4 regions of the Methylobacterium sp. AC832 genome follow, and region 1 is predicted to be linked to each of the others. Evidence: predicted binding sites of a transcription regulator. Region 1 holds the regulator's gene; each other region holds the start of a gene.
The links. Region 1 encodes PhoB, which activates phosphate uptake and scavenging genes when phosphate is short. Its sites were predicted from a motif close to TGTCATNNANCTGTCAT; they were not measured.
Positions count from the first base shown of each region.

Region 2: a site for PhoB is predicted at 1,469-1,485, ahead of AC0IXR_RS14805 (CorA family divalent cation transporter). Genes of this name have one in related genera too.
Region 3: a site for PhoB is predicted at 1,321-1,337, ahead of AC0IXR_RS04085 (ceramide glucosyltransferase). Genes of this name have one in related genera too.
Region 4: a site for PhoB is predicted at 1,523-1,539, ahead of AC0IXR_RS10670 (BtaA family protein). Genes of this name have one in related genera too.

Region 1 is NZ_CEEDMV010000009.1:119,149-122,352, forward strand. Features, by position in the region: gene AC0IXR_RS22410 (MFS transporter) at 1-341, opposite strand, end outside; gene AC0IXR_RS22415 (winged helix-turn-helix transcriptional regulator) at 447-899, shown strand; gene phoB (phosphate regulon transcriptional regulator PhoB) at 1,473-2,174, opposite strand; gene phoU (phosphate signaling complex protein PhoU) at 2,263-2,988, opposite strand; gene pstB (phosphate ABC transporter ATP-binding protein PstB) at 3,075-3,204, opposite strand, start outside.
Region 2 is NZ_CEEDMV010000004.1:4,960-8,163, reverse strand. Features, by position in the region: gene AC0IXR_RS14810 (M10 family metallopeptidase C-terminal domain-containing protein) at 320-961, shown strand; gene AC0IXR_RS14805 (CorA family divalent cation transporter) at 1,552-2,580, shown strand; gene AC0IXR_RS14800 (Orn/Lys/Arg family decarboxylase) at 2,642-3,204, shown strand, end outside.
Region 3 is NZ_CEEDMV010000001.1:870,191-873,394, reverse strand. Features, by position in the region: gene AC0IXR_RS04095 (TetR/AcrR family transcriptional regulator) at 1-304, shown strand, start outside; gene AC0IXR_RS04090 (histone deacetylase family protein) at 311-1,210, opposite strand; gene AC0IXR_RS04085 (ceramide glucosyltransferase) at 1,407-2,567, shown strand; gene eat (ethanolamine permease) at 2,912-3,204, shown strand, end outside.
Region 4 is NZ_CEEDMV010000002.1:747,620-750,823, forward strand. Features, by position in the region: gene AC0IXR_RS10660 (ceramidase domain-containing protein) at 1-554, opposite strand, end outside; gene xth (exodeoxyribonuclease III) at 641-1,435, shown strand; gene AC0IXR_RS10670 (BtaA family protein) at 1,597-2,844, shown strand; gene AC0IXR_RS10675 (class I SAM-dependent methyltransferase) at 2,841-3,204, shown strand, end outside.

The DNA.
Region 1 (3,204 bases):
CCGGCGAACAGGATCGCTCCGGACTTGGCCGTGGCCACCGCCACCAGCGCGAGCACCGACAGAAGCCCCTGGCCGAGGATGAGGCGACGGCGGTCGATGAGATCGCCGAGCGGCACGATGAAGATCAAGCCCAGCCCATAGCCGACCTGGGTCAGGGTCACCACGAGCCCGATCGCGGCAGGCGAGATGCCGAACTCCCACGCCATCGCATCGAGCAGGGGCTGGGCGTAGTAGATGTTGGCGACGCTCAAGCCGGCGGCGACAGCGAAAATCAGGATCGTCGTCCTGGGTAAGGCCCCCTCCGGCTCGGTGGAGGTTCGCTCATCTTTTCCGTGCGGCATGGCGGTCCTGTCGATGACATCCAATCTGGTTTTATTTTGAGACCACTTGTGACCGGCCCATTCCAGTTCTAAATTGAGACTAGTTTGGAACGGGAGCGTACCTTCGTGGCAAAGCGCGTCAGCCTCTGGAACGCCGGGTGCCCGGTTGCGCGCGCGCTCGATGTCATTGGCGACTGGTGGTCGCTCCTCATCATCCGCGATGCTTTCGACGGTGTGCGGCGCTTCAGTGAGTTCCAGACTGGTCTCGGCATCGCTAAGGGTATGTTGGCGACCCGCCTTCGCGACCTGACCGAACGGGGAATTCTGGAGACGGCGCCCGCCTCGGACGGGACCGCCTACCGGGGATACGTCCTGACGGAGAAGGGGCGCGGCCTGTTCCTCGTCATCGTCGCGCTTCGACAATGGGGGGAGGCTCATCTTTATGAGCCGACCGATCGCCGGTCTCGCTTGGTCGATCGTGAAGTCGGGGCTCCGGTCGCTCAACTCACCTTGCGATCCGCCGATGACCGCCGTCTCGGTTGGTATGACACGCGGGTGCTGAAGCCCGACGTCACCTGACAAGGTGACGTCGCGACGTCGAAAGCGGATAATCCGCATAGTGGAGCGGTCGTTTCCGCCCATGATCAATGTCCGCTCTCAGCGGATGGCGGCGGCCGCAGGATCCGTCGACGTCGGGTCGAAAGCGGACCCGGCAGCGGGCACCGAACGTCGGATTTCCGCCCCTAGAGCGCTCACCGCCGAAGTGGATGCCGGTTCGGCGAAAAAGAGCGCGGCAAAACAAAGGCCTAGAGCTGCACCCGACCCAACGTGGTCGGGTGCAGCTCTAGGTCTGACGGATTCAGACATCTGCCCGACGGCTGTTCCCTCTATCCAGGAAGATTCGACAGGCGCGACCGCCACCCGTCCCCTGGAAAAAGAGGGGGACTCATGCTGCCCGCCAGATGGGTGAATGCCTGAGCCCCCCTGGGGCGAGCACATGCCGGAACGGACAGACGTCCGAGATCGAACGCGCTATCTCGTGGCGGCCGGAATGGCATCGGTTCGCGAGTATCGCCCGGAGGCAAGGCGCCCCGCCATCGTCACGATGGGGACGCTCGTTCCGGACGGAGCGGCGCAAAGCCGGCCGTGGCCTCACTCGTCCGTGGAGAACATCTCGTCGAAGGAATAGCCGGAGCCCCGCACGGTGCGGATCGGGTCGCTCTGGCGCGGGCGGTTGATCGCCTTGCGCAGGCGGCCCACATGGACGTCCACCGTGCGCTCGTCGATATAGACGTCGTGGCCCCAGACCCCGTCGAGCAGCTGCTCGCGCGAGAACACGCGGCCGGGGCTCTGCATCAGGAATTCGAGGAGCTTGAACTCGGTGGGCCCGAGATGGATCTCGCGGCCCTGCCGCCGGATGCGGTGGCTGACCCGGTCGAGTTCGATATTGCCGGCCACCAGCAGGTCCGACACGTGGGTCGGCTTGGCCCGCCGCAGGAGCGCACGCACCCGCGCGAGGAGCTCGGGCACCGAGAACGGCTTGACGATGTAATCGTCGGCGCCGGTTCCGAGGCCGCGGATGCGGTCGCCCTCCTCGCCTCGCGCCGTCAGCATGATCACCGGCAGCCGCTCGGTCTCCCGCCGTGCGCGGATGCGGCGGCACAGCTCGATGCCGGACAGGCCGGGCATCATCCAATCGAGCAGGACGAGATCGGGAACCTGCTCCTGAAGGCGCAGATCGGCCTCGTCGCCCCGCGCGGCGGAATCGACGACGAAGCCCTCCGCTTCCAGGTTGTAGCGGAGGAGGAGAGTGAGGGCCTCCTCGTCCTCGACGATCAGGATGCGCGTGTTCATGCGGATGTTTTCAGGGTGATGGCGACCGTCCCGGATGGATGCGACGGCCGCGCCGAGCGTGTGCTGGAGCGGCCGGCAGGGGCAGCGATCAGGCGCTGGCGGGCATCGACACGGTGGCGTAGTTCGACGCGTCGTTCTTCGGGCGGTCCCGCTCGGCGAGCTCGTTCGTGCCGGTGACGAGATAATGGATCGTCTCGGCGATGTTGGTGGTGTGATCGCCGATCCGCTCGATGTTCTTGGCGCAGAACAGGAGATGCGTGCAGAACGAGATGTTGCGCGGATCTTCCATCATGTAGGTCAGCAGCTCGCGGAAGAGCGAGTTGTAGAGGGCGTCGATGGAATCGTCGCGCTCCCAGACGTCGAGGGCGGCCTTCACGTCTTGGCTGCCATAGGCGTCGAGGACGTCCTTCAGCTGCTCCTGCACCAGATCGCCCATATGCTGGACGCCGATGACGATCTTCTGCGGCTGGATCTGATCGGCGATGGCGACCACGCGCTTGGCGACGTTCTTGGACAGGTCGCCGATCCGCTCGAGATCGTTCGAGACGCGGATCGCCGATACCGTCTCGCGCAGGTCGATGGACAGCGGCTGGCGCTTGGCGATGAGCAGGATCGCCCTCTCCTCGACCTCGTGCTGGATCGCGTCGAGACGCTTGTCGGCGGCGATGACAGCGTGGGCCAGGGGCACGTCCCGGCGCACCAGGGCATTGCCGGAATCGGTCATCATCTTCTCGGCGATCCCGCCCATCTCGGAAATCGAGCGGCGCAGGTTTTCCAGTTCCGTGTCGTAGGAACTGACGATGTGGTTGGGCATGCTCGCACTCCTCGACCGAGGCCGCCCCTGGCAGCCTGCATCGCGTAGGATCGGGACCGGTGCCGCGGAACGCGGCCCCGGCGGGCTCAGCCGAAGCGGCCGGTGATGTAGTCCTGGGTCTGACGCTTCTCGGGGTTCATGAAGATCCGTGTCGTCGGGCCGAACTCGACCAGTTCGCCAAGATACATGAACGCCGTGAACTGCGAGATGCGCGCG
Region 2 (3,204 bases), on a different contig from region 1:
AAATCCGGTCCAGGGATCGGGGGTGATCCTGTCGGTGCCGCCCGGCGATCTCCCGACGGCGGATGTCCTTTCTCCCCATGCGGGCTCCGGCCCAACCCGCACCTTGCCGCGGCCCTCGGTTCAACGCTGTTCGGACCCTCAACGCGGGAGAGGCCCCGATCTCGTGGCGATCCGGGTTCGAACCGCCGGAGGCCCGGCGGAACGACATCGTCCAGGGTCGGAGCGGACGAGTGTTCCGCAGCCATGACCGATTCTGAATGGCATTCGATGTCGGCGGGGCACCATCCTGCGTCATTCGCCGGTGGAGCGAGGGCTCAAAGTGCCTCGCCGGCCATGTAGTCGATACGAAGACGTCCTGATCGGCGATAGCGGCATTAATATCCTGACGGGCTTGGCCGGTAACGATTTCCTCCGGGGAGTAGGAGCATCCGATACACTGATCGGCGGCGACGGCAATGATAAGCTGGCAGTTACCAATGCACCAGCGCTGGTCGACGGGGGAAATGGGCAGGACAGGCTCCTGCTTCTTGGAGCCGATACTTTCACGTTCACCGACACAAGCTTCAAGAGTATCGAGACGATCTATGTGCGCGGAGCACTGACCCTCGATCTGTCGGGCGTGACCGCAGGCACTACGGTCAACCTGCAGAACGCCAAGGATACCTTCGCCACGGTGTCGGGGACAAAGGGGAACGATGTCATCAGGTCCGGCGTGGGTGACACGGTGATCGATGGCGGCACGGGTAACGACAAGCTGTATGCAGGTGGGGGAGCTGATACCTTCACTTTCGAAATGAATTTCGGGAAGGATAACGTCTATGGTTTCGCGAAGGGCTTCGATCATTTCGACGTGTCAGCCCTCGTGAGCAGCTTCGAGGATATCAACCTTACTATGTTGAACGGGGGGCGGACACTCTTGTCACGTTCGATGATGTTGGTCTTGGCAACAGTATCATCCTGAGAAATGTTGCTAAGGAATCCTTGAGTGGGGCGGACTTTGGACTCCTGATCTAGTAGTATGTCGGTAATTTACTTCTTGAGGGTAGTCTGAATCGTCTTACGAAATGAGGATGCAGGACGGGGCGGAACGAAGCTAACGGAAGAGATGTCCAGCGACGGCCTGCCGCACGCTGGACGCGAATAGCGACGATGAAGACCTCGGACGACGCGGCGTTATTTTCCGCCCAGTCCAACGAACCTCGGCGAAGTGCAGATGCTGCAGGCAAGCACAGGCGATGTTCATCATCACTGCATGCCCTTCCACGAGCGCTTGGCCCAGCAAGGCCAGCCGAAGAATGTCGCGCAGGCGGCCGTGATGCGAAGGCGACTGGTGACGCTCAGCGCGATCCCTCGCGAATGCACGTCATGATGGCCAATCACCGCTCGACCATCGACGTCGTCGCTCCGCCCCGTCCCTGTGAGTCGTCTGATCCATCGGGAGAATACGATGGCAGCAGACGCGCCTCGTCGTCATCACAGTGTCGCCCAGCCTTGCGATCCAGCGCGATAGTGAGCCGGTATTTTGCCGGCCATGTTCGCCGCGAACGCATTATGCAGCATCTTCTCATCGAGGAATCGTCCCTCCCGGGGTTGATCTTCGCCCTCGCCTTCGACACGGATGGACGGGGACGCCAGGTTGCGCTGGGGGACGAGCTTCCTTCCCTCGGTGACCCGGAACACGGCTTCGTTTGGCTTCACGTCGATCTCGTCGATGCGCGGACCGAGGCGCTGATCCTTGAGGGACGCCTCGGCCCGCCCCGTCTCGCCGCCGCAACCTTCGCCCGCGACGAGCATCAGCGTGTCGTCGTCGATGGCCCTCATGCCGGCTTCGTCATCGCCGACCGGGAACGCGCTTTCGACGGGTCGTCGAGCGAAGAACCGAACGGCCGCCTCCATTGCGTTCTCGGTCCAGGCTATCTGGTCAGTGGCCGTCGCCATGCCACGGCCTGCGCGGTCGCCGCCCGCGACGCGGTCCTGTCCGGCACCCTCGTTCCCGGCCCGGCAAAGCTGCTGGAGCGCTTCGTCGGCAGCACCATCGCATCGCTCAATGCCACGTCCGATCGCCTGTCCTCCTCCCTCGATGCCATCGAGGACGACATGCTCGACGAGGCCAAGGCCGACGATGCCAGGCCGTTGGGACCGATCCGCCGCCAATCCGTGCGCTCCCACCGTCAACTCGCCGGCTTACGCGCGGTGTTCCACCGGCTCGAGGATGAGGCCGCCATGGAGGGCGACCAATTGCCGGAAGCCGTCGGCGCCATGGCGGCGCGCGTGGTCCAGCGCCTCGATTCGCTCCACCGGGACATGCATGTCCTGTCCGAGCGCAGCCGGCTTCTCCAGGATGAGATCGCCGCCCGCACGACCGCGCTGACCAACCGCCAGCTCTTCACCCTCTCCATCCTCACGGCCCTGTTTCTGCCGCCCACCCTGGTCACGGGCGTCTTCGGCATGAACACCAAGGGCCTGTTCTTTTCCGAAACCGACAGCGGCTCCATGATCGCCCTGATCATCGGCGCGCTTGCGGCGCTGGCCGTCTATGTCGTCATCCGCCGGCTCAATCTCGCCGGCCGGCCTGGTTGATCCCGAACGCGAACGCGCCCACACACCCTCGATTCATCCGACCACCGGAGCCTTCCCCCGCATGGACTTCTTTCGCCGCTTCACCGTGCTCATGTGCGCGCCTAACTTCGACCCGGACGACCTCGAGGGCGTGCGCGTCCAGCAGATCATCGGCTCTGTGGAGAAGCTCGGCTTCGAAGTGGTCCGCGCCCGCCGCGTGGAGGACGCAGCCATCGCGGTCCAGACCGATGCCGCCATCGGCTGCATGGTGGTGGATTGGGGCAAGCGCGGCCTCGACGGCAAGGCGGCGGCCCTCATCAACCTGATGCGGAAGCGCGGGCTCGAAATGCCCATCGTCATCATGGTCCGCCGCAAGCGCCTGGAGGACATCCCCGTCGAAGTGCTCGACTTCATCGACGGCTACATCTTCCTGGCCGAAGAGACCCCGGACTACATCGCCCGCGGCCTGGTGAGCCGCGTGAAGCAATATGCCGAGACCCTGAAGACGCCGTTCTTCGGCGCGCTGGTCGATTACGCAGAGCAGGGCAACCAGCTCTGGACCTGCCCGGGCCATAATGGCGGCATCTTCTACAACCGCTCGCCGATCGGGCGTATCTTCGTGGAGCATCTCGGCGAGGCCGTGTT
Region 3 (3,204 bases), on a different contig from region 1:
GGTCTACGCTGAGGAAGAGGGCTTCCCGCGGGCCTTCCTGCTGGCCTCCGCAGAGAATCCAGAGGCATTCGCCGGCTTCAACGCGTTCCTCCGCGAACGGCTCGCCGGCCTTGAGAAGATCGAGACCTGTCCGGGGATCGGCGCAGCTTTGGTGTTCTCGACACTGGGGTTGTTGATCACCCGGACGCTGGGCTTCCATTCCATGGAGGGCGCGCAGCTCGAACGGCTCTTCGACGGCCTCGAAAAGGTGGCGCGCTGCGTGACCGAGGGCGAGATCCCGCCGGATGCGTGCGGGACGCCCTGAGCGGCTTCACGCGAGGGCGGCCATGGCCTGGAACACGAGGGCGTGGCGGGCGGCCAAGGCGTCGATATCGGTGGCATAGCCGCCGCCGATCACCGCCACGAGGGGAATGCGACGTCTGCGCGCCTCTCCGATGACGTAGCGATCCCGTGCGGCGAGGCCCGCATCGGTGAGGGCCAATCGCCCGAGCCGGTCGTCCATGTGCGGATCGACCCCGGCATTGTAGAACACGATGTCCGGCGAGAGGCCGTCGAGCAGGCCCGGCAGATGCGCCGCCAGAACGGCCGCGTAGGCCGCGTCGTCGACGCCATCTACGAGGCCCAGATCGAGATCGCCGGGGATCTTGCGCGTCGGGTAGTTCTTTTCCGCATGGACCGAGAACGTGAACAGGTCCGGTGAGCCGGCGAGGCAATCCGCGGTGCCGTCGCCCTGATGCACGTCGCAATCGACCACCAGCGCCCGGCGGATCGCGCCCTCGTCCTGAAGCGCCAGGGCGGCGACGGCGACGTCGTTGAACACGCAGAAACCCGCGCCGGTCTCCCGCCGCGCATGGTGGCTTCCGCCGGCGGCGCTGCCTGCGAGGCCATGCTCCAGCGCGAGCCGCGCCGCCGCGAGGGTGCCGCCGGCCGAGGCACACGAGCGAGCCACGACGCTCTCATCCACCGGAAGGCCGATCTCGCGCTCGATCTCCCGCGAGACCGAACAGGACAGGACGGCATCGACGTAATCCGATCGATGCGCGCGCTTCAGCATGTCCGCGTCGGCCGGCTCCGGTCTGACGAAACCGGCGGGGGCGAGGCCGAGCGCCGCGAGCGTTTCGGCGAGACGGCCATATTTCCGCATCGGAAAGCGATGCCCGTCCGGCAGGACGGCCTGATAGGCAGGGTGGACGACGATGGGCGGGGTCATGCCGGATCGAACCGGCCGGGCCGAACGGCAGTTCCGCGAACGGCCACGGGTCTCGTCTCGCTCACGCCCTGGCCTTCCCTCTGAGGGGCGGCAGATCGGGGCCGCGCCGCTGTCATACGACTGAAATAGCCCGTCTGTTACGGCCTTGGGCAGGGGCTGGTTCCGTCAGGTGGCGGAGGCCCGGAGGGAGCGCGGCATGTTCGGCAGTATCGAGACCGGCGCGATCGTCGCGCTCTCGCTCTGTGCCGCACTGACCTCGGTCAATCTCCTCAGCATCGCCATCGCCACATGGCGCATCGGCCGGAATTGCGGGACCTCGAGCTTTCCCAGCGCCGCGCCCATTTCCCTCGTTCGCCCGGTCTGCGGCCTCGAAGCGTTCAGCGAGGAGATGCTCGAGCGCGGCTTCCATCTCGACCACCCGAATTACGAGCTGATCTTCTGCGTCGCCGATGGCCGTGATCCCATCGTGCCGCTGCTGCACCGCCTGATGGCGGCCCATCCCACGGTGCCGGCACGGCTCATCGTCGGCGACGAGCGGATCAGCGACAATCCCAAGCTCAACAATTGCGTGCGGGGCTGGGAGGCAGCCCGCCACGAATGGGTCGTGTTGGCCGATTCCAACGTCCTAATGCCGCCGGACTACCTGCAGCGGCTGCAGGCCTCGTGGCGACCCGATACGGGCCTCGTCTGCTCCACGCCCATCGGCGCACGGCCGCACGGTTTCTTCGCCGAACTGGAATGCGCCTTCCTCAATACGCTCCAGGCGCGCTGGCAATATACCGGAGAGAGCCTCGGCCTCGGCTTCGCGCAGGGCAAGAGCATGCTCTGGCACAAGCCGTTCCTCGACGGGCATGGCGGGATCCGGGCGCTCGCCGCCGAGATCGCCGAGGATGCCGCGGCGACGAAGCTCGTCCGCGCGGCCGGCAAGCGGGTCCACCTCGTGGCCTCGCCCTTCGACCAGCCCCTGGGCACCCGCGCGTTTCGCGAAGTCTGGTCGCGGCAGGTCCGCTGGGCGCGTCTGCGTCGGGTAACCTTCCCGCACTTCTTCGCGCCCGAGATCGGCTCCGGCACGATGCTGCCCTTCGCGGTCGCGGCCCTGTGCGTTCCCAGCGTTCCAGTTCTGACCGGCGTCATCGTCATGGCGATGCTCTGGTACGGGGCCGAATACGCGCTCGCGGCCCGCGCCGGGTGGCACCGCTCGCCCCGGCTCTTCCTCGCCTTCCTGCTTCGCGACGCCATCCTCCCCATCATGTGGGTGAGCGCCTGGATGCAGAGCGCCATCGTCTGGCGCGGCAACGCCATGGACATCCGCCCCAAGGAGACGCCGCGCCTGCGCACCCGCGCCACCGCGGCCTGACTGCCGATACGCCAAGCTACGAACCCGGCTTTAAGGCACAGACTTATTCGATACGGCCTCCGGGGTTTTGTCCCCTCACCGTCATTCCGGGTCTGCGGAGCGAAGCCCGGAATCCAGAGCCTCAACCTGTGCTCGACATGGCAGCCTCGGTGGTTCTGGATTCCGGGCTCGCCGTCGGCGACCCGGAATGACGGAGGTGTGCCGACGAATGTCACACCATCGCGCTTTCACCGGAGTTCTGAGCCCTGACCGGATACGGGCGTCGCACGCCCTCTTTCTCGTACGGCAAAACTCTTGCTTGGCCATTCCCCGACGGCAGCCTTCGCCGATGACGGGAACCCACCATGCAAAGCGAATCCACCGGCCTGCATAAGGGCCTGAACGCGTTCCATCTCTGGGGCATCGCCGTCGGCCTCGTGATCTCGGGCGAGTATTTCGGCTGGAGCTATGGCTGGGCCAGCGCCGGCACGCTCGGCTTCCTGGTGACGACGACCTTCATCGCCGCGATGTACGTCGCCTTCATCTTCAGCTTCACCGAACTCACCACGGCCATTCCGCAGGCCGGAGGCCCCTTCGCCTATAGCCGACGCGCCTTCGGCCCCATCGGGGGCTGCATCGCCGGCTATGCGACGTTGAT
Region 4 (3,204 bases), on a different contig from region 1:
ACAGCGGCGATGGCGAGGAGCGACAGGCCGGCGCCACGCCGGGCCGGGCCGAGCGAACATGTCTGGGTCATCAGCAGGTCGGTCGCGACACCAATCAGGGCCAAGATGGCGGGCGCGTAGGCGATGGAGCCATTGCTCAGCCTGTCGACGGATTGGCCCGTGAGCGCGTCGAGGGCCGGTTCCAGCCCGGCAGCGAAGCCGGCAAAGCCCAGGGTCGCCAGGATCGCCGGAACGAGGGTGAGCCCGAGGAGCCGTCGAAGGGCGAGGAAGAAATAGGCGTAGATGAAGAGGGCGACGGGGATGACGTCGGCGAGCATCGCCCAGCGGACGGCAAGGGTGTGGAACAGGAACGACCCGATACCGACAATGGCGACGAGCCCGGCCAGCGCCGTCGCCGCCCGGTCGCGTCTGAGGCCGGAGCCGGCGAGGCGAAAAGCCAGTAACGCGGCGACGAGGAAGGCCGCGTTGGAGGCGGCGTTCAGCGGCTCGGCCCAGAAGCCCGCATCCCCGCGCTCGCAATAGGCCCGGATCGGTGCGAACCAGCCGTCGGACATCCGGTCTTCCTCCTGTGCGCATACCTTGCCAGCCCGACGCGAAGGCCCGATGACGGGCGGCCCTCTCCGACCGGATTTCAGAGCCCATGCGGATCTCCACCTGGAACGTCAATTCGATCAAGCAGCGGGTCGGCCATCTCGTCGGCTTCCTCGACGAGGCCAAGCCCGACGTGGTCTGCCTGCAGGAGCTGAAATGCCAGGACGAGGGCTTTCCCCGCGCCAAGATCGAGGCGGCGGGCTACGCCGTCGAGACGCTGGGGCAGAAGGCGTATAACGGCGTGGCGCTGCTTGTGCGGGCGCCGCTCACCATGAGCGAGATCCGCCGTGGCTTGCCCGGCGACGAGACCGACGAGCAATCCCGCTACATCGAGGCGCTGATCTCGGGAGAGGACGTGGCCCCCGTCCGGGTGGCCTCGATCTACCTGCCCAACGGCAATCCGACGCCGGGACCGAAATACACCTACAAGCTCGGCTTCATGGAGCGGCTGAGGGCGCATGCCCGCGCGCTCCTGGCCGACGAGCAGGCCCTGGTGCTGGCGGGTGATTACAACGTGATTCCCGAGCCCGAGGACGCGGCGGATGCGAGCGCCTGGGTGAATGACGCGCTGTTCCTGCCCGAGACTCGTTCCGCCTTCCGCGCCCTCCTCGCCGACGGATTCACCGAGGCCCTGCGCGCCTGCGACCCTCGGCCGGGCCTCTACACGTTCTGGGATTACCAGGCCGGCTGCTGGCAGCGGAACCAGGGTATCCGCATCGACCACCTTCTCCTCTCGCCCCAGGCCGCCGACCGTCTGGTCTCGGCTTCCGTGCAGAAGCATCTCCGTGGCCTGGAAAAGCCCTCCGACCACGTGCCCGTGACGATCGAGCTTCGACCGCGCTGATCCGAGGCCCGAGCTAGTGACGTTCCGGGCGCGACCGCCCCGGGTGAAGGAATGATCTCTCATCGGATCCGTTCGGAGACGATCCTCCGTCACCGGGCGGTCATGCACATGCCGTAACGGCCCTGGAATCGATCACGCCAACCAGCGACGTGAGACCGTTCATGACGCGCGCAGCACGGGCCATCCGCCGCGAGACGAATCTGGGTCTCACTCAGGCCGTCCATCGCAACAGGGCCTTCTCGAAGGCGGGAGTGTCGGAACGCCTGTTCACGGCGGCCTTCAGCGGGTTGGTCTACCCACAGATCTGGGAAGACCCGGTGGTGGACATGGCGGCGCTTCGGCTGCGGCCGGAGGACCACGTCGTCACCATCGCCTCGGGAGGCTGCAACGCGCTCTCCTACCTCACGGCCAACCCGGCACGGATCAGCGCCGTCGACCTCAACGGCGCGCATGTGGCCCTGGGGAGGCTGAAACTCGCCGCCCTCCGGCACCTGCCCGACCATGCCGCGTTCTTCGGCTTCTTCGGCCGCCCCGCCCGGCCCGAGAACGTGGCCGCCTATGACGAGATCATCCGGCCGCATCTCGATGCCACGTCCCGGGCCTATTGGGAGACGCGGCGCCTCGATGGCGGGCGTCGTATCTCGGCCTTCGAGCGAGGCTTCTACCGCTACGGCCTGCTCGGGCGTTTCATCGGCGCGGGCCATTGGCTGGCCCGCCGCTACGGCTGCGATCTCAGTGCCGTTCTGAAGGCGCGGGACCTCGCCGAACAGCGGACGATCTTCGAGAAGGAACTGGCCCCGCTTTACGAGAAGGCCTTCATCCGCTGGCTCATCCGCCAGCCGGCCTCGCTTTACGGCCTCGGCATCCCGCCCGCGCAATACGTGGCTCTGGCGGGCGACGGCCCCGGTGGAATGGCGGCCGTCTTGCGCCATCGCCTGGAGCGGCTCGCCTGCGGCTTCCCGATCCGATCCAACTATTTCGCCTGGCAAGCCTTCGGCCGCGCCTACGACACCGCGCCCGACGCATCGCTGCCGCCCTATCTTCAGGCCGGGAACCACGCGGCTCTACTCGAGCGCGCTGGCCGCCTAGACTTCCGCCAGCAATCGATGACCGAATTCCTGCGGGAGAGCCCGGCCGCCAGCGTCGACGCCGTCATCCTTCTCGACGCGCAGGACTGGATGACGGATGCCGACCTCACCGACCTGTGGACCCAGATCACCCGCGCGGCACGGCCCGGCGCCCGCGTGATCTTCCGGACGGCGGCGGACGAGCGTCGGCTGCCCGGCCGGGTCCCGGATTCCATCCTCGGGGCCTGGGACTATGCCGAGGAGGAGAGCCGTCGCCTCGGCGAGCAGGACCGGTCGTCGATCTATGGGGCGTTCCACCTCTACCGTCTGGCCTCTTCATGAGCGAGGCGGCGCGGCTGATGGACCGGATGTACCGCTACCAGCGGCACATCTACGATGCGAGCCGGAAGTTCTACCTCCTCGGCCGAGACGGCATGGTCGCGGATCTCCGGCTTCCCGCCGGGGGGAGCGTGCTGGAGATCGGGTGCGGCACCGGGCGCAACCTCGTGCGCATCGCGCGAACCTATCCGGACGCCCGATGCTTCGGCCTGGATGTCTCGACCGAGATGCTCGCGACAGCGGGGCGCGCCACCGCCCGCGCGGGCCTCGCCCACCGCATTCGCCTCGCCCGGGGCGATGCCACGGCCTTCGACCCCGCCGCCCTGTTCGGGGAGGCGGTCTTCGACCGGATCGTGATCTCCT